2 regions of the Dietzia cercidiphylli genome follow, and region 1 is predicted to be linked to the other one. Evidence: predicted binding sites of a transcription regulator. Region 1 holds the regulator's gene; the other holds the start of a gene.

Region 1 (4,579 bases):
GCAGTCGGTCTCCGCCCGGCTGGACCAGGTACCACGCGACCTCGCGGACGACGTCAGGCCCGCTCTGGACTTCCTCGTGGGAAAGGGATTCCTCGCCCGACACCCGGCGGAGGTCCTCCCGCAACTGGAACGCCACGTGAGGGCGATCGACCTCAGGCTGGACCTCGCGGAGAAGTCACCGTCGAGGTACCGGGAGCTCGCCGCCCGGTTGGAGAAGTCGGAGGCCACTGTCGCGGAGGCGACGGCGGCGCTCCGCCGACGACCGGGTGGGGCGCGGGCAGCCCGGGATCTCCGGTGGATGTTGGCCGAATACCGTGTCGGCCTCTTCGCGCAGTCTCTGGGTACCGCGCGCCCGGTCTCCGCCGAGAGGATCGAGAAGGCGGTCGCCGCCGCGCTCTCCCGGCGGAACGCGCGTTGAGCCCTCACACCGCCCGTACACAGGAACCGATCCCGGTGCGACGCGGAGAGGACCGGGACTAGTGAGCAGCGTGCCGTTCGCGAAGCGCGATGATCTCGCTCTCGAAATCCGCAGCGGAACTGAATTGTTTGTACACGGAGGCGAATCGCAGATACGCGACCTCGTCCAGATCTTGTAGAGGCCCCAGGATCGCCAGCCCGATCTCGTGAGCGGGGACCTCTGAGGCGCCGCCGGCCCGGACAGCGTCTTCGACCTGCTGCGCGAGCCGCCGGAGCGCGTCCTCGTCGACCGACCTCCCCTGGCACGCGCGTCGCACACCGCGGACCACTTTGTCGCGGCTGAAACGCTCCGTCACACCGTTGCGCTTGAGGACGGTCAACAACGGGGTCTCGAGGGTGGTGAACCGGTGTCCGCAGTCGGGGCACTCGCGCCGACGCCGGATCGCCTGCCCTTCGTCGACCGACCGCGAGTCGATCACCCGTGAGTCCTCGTGGTGACATATGGGGCAGTACATTCCAGCTTCGCCATTCGTCGACCTGGTCCGAACCGCTCCGCCGGCCGGAGCCGACGGCGGCGCGGGGGCGACGGGCCGCCGTCCCGGGTCCATTCTAGGAGGCGATACCGTGGGTCACGCGTAGGCGGGCCCGCCCAGGAGTGCCAACGCGAGCAGCATCAGGATTCCGAAGACGATTCCACAGGCCACCAGAGCCCACGTCGGCACATCGTCCACCACCGGCGCACTCGACCTCGCCTCGCTACCGCATGCCCTGACCCTTTCCGCGGACGCGGGGCGGACGAGCACTCGCCGTCCGGGCGCCACCGACCGCGTGGCCGTCTGGCGCCCCCGGTCGAGCGTGCGGATGACGGGACGGGCCCCGGCATCAGGGCGGGGATGCACCCTGGACGAAACGGGCCGGTCGTGATCGGTCACGCAGACCTCCGTCCAGGGCACGGAGGGACGCGATCGTGGCTGCATCTCCATAACGGTCATGAGAACTCCCAACTCGATACGGTGTGCGAACCTCATTCGCACGCCCGTGTGCCTTGTTGTGCACATCTGTTCGAACCCGAACCTGCCTAGAGTTGTATCACGCGGGTCCGACAGAGTCGACATTCGTGGCGACATTTCTTCGAACACCTGTGTGGCGCTCACGTCCGACGGGCAGTAGGGTGTACACAGATAGCGACGTCGAACACCCATTCGCCGAAGGGACCCCCACATGCCCAAGCCCGACTTCGAGGCCCTGACGACCCGCCAGAAGAGCGTTCTGTTGCACATCCACGACACGGTCAAGGACCGGGGCTATCCCCCGAGCATCCGAGAGATCGGTGACGCCGTCGGTCTGCAGTCGACCTCCTCGGTGGCCCACCAGTTGCGGACGTTGGAGAAGAAGGGCTTCCTGACCCGTGATCCGCACAAGCCGCGGGCGGTCGACGTCCACGGCGTCCCGGGGCAGCGGTCCCGAGGTCGTCGCGCGCCCGTCCAGGAGGAGACGCGTCCCAGCGGGGCCGTGGAACCCGTCTACGTCCCTGTCCTGGGGCGGATCGCGGCCGGCGGTCCGATCCTCGCCGAGCAGGCGGTGGAGGAGGTCTTCCCCCTCCCCTCCGACCTGGTGGGTTCCGGGGACCTGTTCATGCTCAGAGTGGTCGGCGAGTCGATGATCGACGCCGCGATCTGTGACGGGGACTACGTGGTGGTGCGCCGTCAGAACGTCGCGGACAACGGCGAGATCGTGGCGGCGATGATCGACGGGGAGGCCACGGTCAAGACTTTCCGCCGGGATTCGAGCGGGGTGTGGCTCCTGCCCCACAACCCGTCGTTCAGTCCGATTCCCGGGGAGCACGCGACGATCCTCGGAAAGGTCGTCACGGTCTTCCGCAAGCTCTGAACCGGCCGGAACCGGGTGTCGCCTGATCCGTCGACGGGGTCAGGCGACACCGTCACGGGATCCGGGGACCCGATACTCCCCGAGCTCTCGGGCCACGGAGGCCGGAAGCCGGACCACGATCCTCGTGCCGTCCTTCGTGTGATCCTCGTCCACCACGGCGCCCTCCGCGTGGACACGGGAGACCACATCACCCCGGGTGAACGGGATCTCGAGTGTGACCTCCGTGTCCCCGGAGGCGACCACCCGCATTATTCGGTCGAGGAGCTCGTCGAACCCCTCACCCGTCGCCGCCGAGACGAAGACCGCGTCCGGCAGGGCGTGGTGCAGTTCCGTCAACACCACCGGGTCAGCGACGTCGACCTTGTTGATCACCACGAGTTCGCGGGGCCTCTCGGCCTTCTGCTCTTCCACGACGTCGTTGATGACGGTGCGGACGGCCTCGATCTGGCGCAGGGGGAAGGCGTCCGATCCGTCGACCACGTGCAGGAGCAGCTCGGAGTCCACGACCTCCTCCAACGTCGAGCGGAACGCCTCGACGAGCTGGGTCGGGAGGTGTCGGACGAATCCGACCGTATCTGTGAAGACCACTACCCGCCCGTCGGGGAGCTCGGACCGCCGTGTGGTGGGGTCCAGCGTGGCGAACAGTGCGTTCTGGACCAGTACGCCCGCACCGGTCAAGCGGTTGAGCAGGCTCGACTTCCCGGCGTTGGTGTACCCGGCGATCGCGATCGACGGCACCGGGGTGGCGCGACGGCGATGCCGCTTGGTGTCCCGGGCCTGCTTCATGCCCTTGATCTCACGGCGCAGCCTCGCCGTGCGCTCCCGGATTCGGCGGCGGTCCGTCTCGATCTTGGTCTCACCGGGACCACGGAGTCCGACGCCTCCGTTGCTGCCCGCCCGGCCACCCGCCTGCCGGGAGAGTGCCTCACCCCAGCCACGCAGTCGCGGGAGCATGTACTCCATCTGCGCCAAGGACACCTGGGCCTTACCCTCACGGCTGGTCGCGTGTTGGGCGAAGATGTCGAGGATCAGCGCGGTGCGGTCGATCACCTTGACGTTGACGACCTTCTCGAGCGCGATGAGCTGACCCGGCGTGAGCTCGCCGTCGCAGATCACCGTGTCCGCCCCCGTCGCGGTGATCACGTCCTTCAGGGTCTTGGCCTTCCCCGAACCGATGTAGGTGGCGGGGTCCGGCTTGTCGCGGCGCTGGATCAGCGCGTCGCAGACCTCGGAGCCTGCGGTCTCGGCGAGCTGTGCCAACTCGGCCATCGCGGCCTCCGCCTGGGCGGCGGTGCCCTCGGTCCAGACCCCGACCAGCACGACCCGCTCGAGGCGGAGTTGGCGGTACTCGGCGTCGTTGACGTCCTGGAGTTCGGTCGACAACCCGACGACCCGGCGCAGCGAGGAGCGCTCCTCGAGCTGGAATTCTCCGACCGAAGGGTCATGGTCTCGTGTGGCCCGGTCAGGGGCGGTGTCATCGATAGTCATTCACCGGCATCATCTCACAATTCCGGTCGGGACGCCTCCGTGCGGCGCGCGGGTAGCGGTCGCCGGTACCGCCCCTCGGCGACGATCACGGACGGCCCCGTCAGAGTGGAACCCACGCCGGTCAGGGCCACCGCGACCTCTCCCCCGGGAACGGACACCACCACGTCACCGGTGGCCTGTCCGGCGTCGGCGAGGGCCGCGACGGCCGTGGCGACGATTCCGGTGCCGCAGGACATCGTCTCCCCGGATCCTCGCTCGTGGACGCGCATCGACACCCGACCGTCGGTGAGCGGGGTGGCGATCTCCACGTTGACGCCGGCGGGGAAGAAGCCGGTGTCGAACTCGGGCGCCTCGTGCACCGGCAGTTCGCGCAACCCGTCGGCCCCCAGGCCCGGGACCACGCACGCGAGGTGGGGGTTACCCATGTCGACGGCGAGTCCGGCGTACACCCGGCCACCGAGCTCCACGGACGAGACCCCGAGAAGCCGGGGCTCGCCCATGTCCACACGGACCACGGCCTGGTCACCGTCATGGATCAGAATATCGGCGGGCCGAGGACCGGATCGTGTGCCCACGGGGATCCGGCCGGCCCCGACCCTGCCGGTCGCCACCAGGGCGTGGGCGAACACCCTGACCCCGTTCCCGCACATCTCCGCGATCGATCCGTCTGCGTTCCGGTAGTCCATGAACCAGTCCGCGGCGTCGACGCCCTCCGGGAGGACGGCGAGGACGCCCTGGTCGACCAGTGCACCCGCGGTGGCGATGCGCAGCACCCCGTCGGCGC
Region 2 (4,579 bases), on a different contig from region 1:
CGAGGACCTGCGCCCCGGACAGGTCGATGCCCAGTTCATCCGCGCGTCGCTGCACGGCCTCGGGGTCGCCGAGGATCGTCAGGTCGGCGACATCCCGGCGCAGCAGCCGGCCGGCGGCGTGGAGGATCCGGTCGTCGTCGCCCTCCGGCAGCACGATGTGCCGCTTGTCCGCGCGGGCGCGCTCGAGGAGCTGGTGCTCGAACATCTGCGGCGTCATGACGTCGGGGGTGTCCACACGCAGGCGGGCGAGCAGTTCCTCGGTGTCGACGTGCTTCTCCATGAGGCTCAGTGCCGTCTCGACCTTGCGCCCGGAGCCGGAGTACACGCGTCCCCGGGTCTCGGCCGCCAGGCGGGCGGTGTCGTAGGTGCCGTGGTCGGTGCACACGATCGGCAACGTCGAGCGCATGCCACGGACCAGTCGATCCATCGCCGCGTTCGGCATCAGGCTCCCGTTCCAGATCATCCCCGCCAACGAGGGGAAGCCCTCCGCGCCGTGCGCGGTGAGCACAGCGAGAACGGCGTCGGTCCGGTCAGCGGGAACGATGACGACCATGCCGTCCACCAGCCGCTCCAGGATCCGCTCACCGGTCATCCCGCCCACCATCAGTGCCATGACCTCTCGGTCCAGCAGGGCCGGGTCACCGGAGTAGAGGGTGCCGTCCACGGCCTCCACCAGCTCCCCCATCGTGGGCGCGGTGAGCAGGGCCTGGCTCGGCAGCGTCCAGGCGGGCAGGTCCAGGGGCGCGAGCTCGGCCTGGATTGCCTCCAGCGCGCTGGGGTCGCACCGGTTGACCACGATCCCCACCGGGTGGGCGTGCTCGACCCTGAGCTCCTCGAGCGTCAGCCGGGCGTTCGTGCCGATCTCCCCTGGTGTCCGGTCGGCGCCGCGGATCACCAGGAGCACGGGCGCGCCGAGGTTCACGGCGAGTGTGGCGTTGAAGTCGAACTCGGTGGGACTGGGCACGCCCGTGTAGTCGGTGCCGAGGATCACCACCACATCGCACTGCCCGGCCACCACGTGGTACCTGTCCACGATCTCCGCCAGCGCCGAGTCGCGGTCCTCGTGAACGCGGTCGTTGGTCACGCCGATGCAGTCCTCGTAGTCGAGGTCCACGGTGGTGTGCTGGAGCAGCATCTCCACGATGCGGTCGCGCGGGGGTTCGGTGTCCGTGCCGGTGCCGGCATCGGCATCGGCATCGACGACGCGCGGCGCGACGGTGACCGGGCGGAACACCCCCACCCTCTGTACGGTCCCGGCGAGAATGCGCAGGAGGCCGAGGGCGACGGTCGACTTCCCGGTGTCGCCCTCGGGGGCCGCCACGTACACAGCGGACGACGACAGGGGCATGTCGGTCACCGGGGACGGAATCGTGGGCGCGTCGGTCTCGGGCGGGAGAGTCTCGGATACGGCGGAATCGGGCACGAGGGCATTGTGACAGCGCGAGCCCGCCGGCACACCTCGTACACGCCATGCAGACCCGTCGCGCGCCCCGACGCGCGGCCGCGCCGGCGAGATGCCGGGAGGGGCTGACGCGCTGCTGCCAGGGGCCGGGTCAGACATCGGTGAGCCTGTCGACGCCGGGCGGCAGCCACCTGCAGCGACCAGGCGAGCCCTGGTCCGCGACGGTCGTCCACGCCGACGGGCCGTCGCCGACGAACGCGTGATGCACGGGACAGCCCAACGCGCCGTTGGCGACAGTCGTGGGTCCGCCTCGCGACCACTCCCTCACGTGGTGGAACTGGCTCCCCCTGGCCGGTGCGGCGCAACCCGGGAACGTGCAGCCTCCGTGCGCGGCGTGGAGGACCAGGCGCTGGATGGCGGAGGCCAGGCGCCGGTCGGGGTGGGCGTCGACGTCGATCCGGTGCAGTTCCTCGCGGCCGTCGCGCAGTAGCGAGACGAACCACGGCAGCGACCCGGCCATCGAGACGGCCTGGCGGACGCTGAGCTGGGTGCCGGAGTCGGTCTCCACGAGTGCGGCGGGTTCCTCGAGTTGCTCAGGCGTCACGCGCACCACGATGGTGGCGATTCCCTTGGGCCGGGCGGGGTCGACGGTCGACCCGAGCGCCCACTGGTGCACGAGCGCGTCGTGCGCCCGCTGCTCCGGGGTGCGCTCGTCCGACCCGGGCTCACATGCCACGGCCCCGCCGGGTCCGCCGAAGTCGCACAGCGCACGCTCGACGAGCGCCCGGGCGCGAGGAGTCAGAGTCATGGTCAGCGTGCTGGTGCCGTCGGTGCGGACCGCGCCGAGCCGGGCGGAGCGCCGCCGCTCCTGGTGTTCCTCGCGGTCCTTACCGCGGTCGGGACACAGGGCGGCCACCCGGCGGGCGGCTTCCGCCCGCAACTCCGCCGGGGCGACCATGCGCGCGAGCTCTGTGAGTCCCTCGGCGAATCGGGTCTTTGCCGCCCCGCCCATCGTGCCGGGTAGTCCGGAGACAGCCCTGGAGATGATCCGCTCGTGCTCGGCGGTGATCTCTCCGACCGCCGCCGCCCGCCCGGCCGGGGTGGCCTGCCTCCCGCCCGCCTCGATCCGCCCGTGTACGACGCCTCTGGCCAGGCCAAGCTTCTCCGCCAGCATCGCGGCGACTCCCCCGGCGGAACGACCCTTCTGTCTGTGCAGGCCCGCCAGTTCGGCAGTGGCGCGCGCTCCGGCGGCCTCCAGCCGGCGGGCCACGATCTCGGCGCGTCCCACGGCGTCGACCAGCACGTCCGCGTCTTGATCCGACCAGTCGACCTGGCAGAGGCTTTCCACGGAGGCCTCGAGGAACGCGAGAACGTCGGCCAGCGTGGCCGTCTCCGACCCCTGCTCCGGCGCGTCCCACACTCCCTGTTCCATGGCTCAAAGTATAGAACACACGTACGACACCGAACGGGAGTCGACGAGGGACCGCCGGTCCAGGATTCGCGAGAGATGGTCGGTGCCGGCGAGGAACCGCCGGGTCGGAACTCCTAGTCGACGACGACGAGGGCCAGCCCGAAATCGCCCGCCGCATCGGTCCACACCGCCTGACCGCCGAAGCCGTGTCCCGCGAGTTCGTCGACGAGTGCGTGGGGCTCGAACTTCCGGGCGATCTCGGTGCGGATCCCCTCACCGGCGGCCAGCGTGCGCTCCCGCCCGAGGGTCGGGAAGTCGATCCGCACGTCGCGCACCGCGCGCAGCCACATCTCGATCCGGCTCTCCCGGGCGTTCCACACGGCCTCGTGCCGGAAGTCGCGGCAGTCGAGGCCCGTGCACTCGACGGTCCGCGCGATCACGTCGAGCATGTTGAGGTTGAACTCGGCGGTGACCCCGGCGGCGTCGTCGTAGGCCGCGACCAGCCGGTCCGGACTCTTGACCAGGTCGAATCCCACGGCCAGCCGGTCACCCGGGGCCATGATCCCGCGCATCATGCGGAAGAACCCGGCGCGCTGCGACTCGCTGAAGTTGCCGACGGTGCCGCCGAGGAACAGCACCAGCCGTCCGCCCGGCTCACCCGGCAGCGGGCCGTCGAGAGCGGTGATGTCGCCGATGACCGGGTCGATCCGCAGACCCGGATACTCCTGCTCGAGCGCGCGGGCGGTCTCGAAGAGCATCTCGGTGCTGATGTCCAGGGGCACGAATCCCGCATCCGCGCTCCCGGCCGCCAAGACGTCGAGCAGCACCCGGGTCTTCTCGCAGGTCCCGGCCCCGAGCTCGACCACCGTCGAGGCCTCGCCCACGATGTCGCCGGCCCGGGCCCGCAGGATCTCGGCCTCGGCCCGGGTGGGGTAGTACTCCGCCACGCGGGTGATCTGGTCGAACAGCAGGCTGCCCTTCTCGTCGTAGAACCAGCGCGGGGGCAGGGTGGGCGGGTCGGAGAAGAAGCCTTCGAGCAGGTCCGACTCCAGCGCGGCGGTGTCGGGGTCGGTGGACTCCGTCGTCGTCGTCGTCGTGGTGGTCGTCGTCGTGGTCGTCGTCGTGGTCGGGTTCTCGGTGTCGGTCATCGGGCGAGCCTCAGTCCCGTCGCCGCCCACCGGGATGAGGCGGGGAAGAAGTTCCGGTAGGTGGGTCGCGTGTGGCCCGCCGGGGTGAGGGCGCTGCCACCACGTAGGACGTGCTGGTCGGACATGAACTTGCCGTTGTACTCGCCGGCGGCGCCCTCCTCGGTGACGAACCCCGGGTAGGGCAGGTAGGCGCTGGCGGTCCATTCCCAGACGCCGCCGATCGTCCGATCCGTGGCGGGTTGCGGGTGGCAGCGGTCGGGGTCGAGCTCGTCGCGGATCTCCCAGCCGGCGGTGGCGACCTCCCACTCGAACTCGGTGGGCAGGCGGGCCCCGGCCCACCGGGCGTACGCGTCGGCCTCGTAGAAGGACACGTGGCACACGGGTTCGGCGTCCACGACCGGACGGCGACCCGAGAGGGTGAAGGTGGTCCACTCGCCGTCGGCGGCGGGAGCCCCTGCGGTGCCCGCGGACGCGCTCACGCCGACACCGTCCTCGCGCCTCCAGTACCCGGGTGCGTCCCAGCCCTCGTCCTGCACGGCGGCCCACCCGTCGGAGAGCCACAGCTCGGGGCGGGCGTACCCTCCGTCGGCCATGAACTCCTTCCAGTCGGCCACCGTG

What was found. Region 1 encodes LexA, which represses DNA repair genes until DNA is damaged. Its sites were predicted from a motif close to CGAACANNTGTTCG; they were not measured.
Region 2: ABD250_RS14365 (HNH endonuclease signature motif containing protein) is a predicted target of LexA. The motif match lies at 2,847-2,860, and genes of this name have one in related genera.

The regions. Positions count from the first base shown of each region.
Region 1 is NZ_BAAAQG010000002.1:126,397-130,975, forward strand. Features, by position in the region: gene hrpA (ATP-dependent RNA helicase HrpA) at 1-418, shown strand, start outside; gene nrdR (transcriptional regulator NrdR) at 477-932, opposite strand; gene lexA (transcriptional repressor LexA) at 1,639-2,307, shown strand; gene hflX (GTPase HflX) at 2,347-3,795, opposite strand; gene dapF (diaminopimelate epimerase) at 3,810-4,579, opposite strand, start outside.
Region 2 is NZ_BAAAQG010000015.1:69,878-74,456, forward strand. Features, by position in the region: gene pta (phosphate acetyltransferase) at 1-1,348, opposite strand, end outside; gene ABD250_RS14365 (HNH endonuclease signature motif containing protein) at 1,554-2,834, opposite strand; gene egtD (L-histidine N(alpha)-methyltransferase) at 2,948-3,961, opposite strand; gene egtB (ergothioneine biosynthesis protein EgtB) at 3,958-4,579, opposite strand, start outside.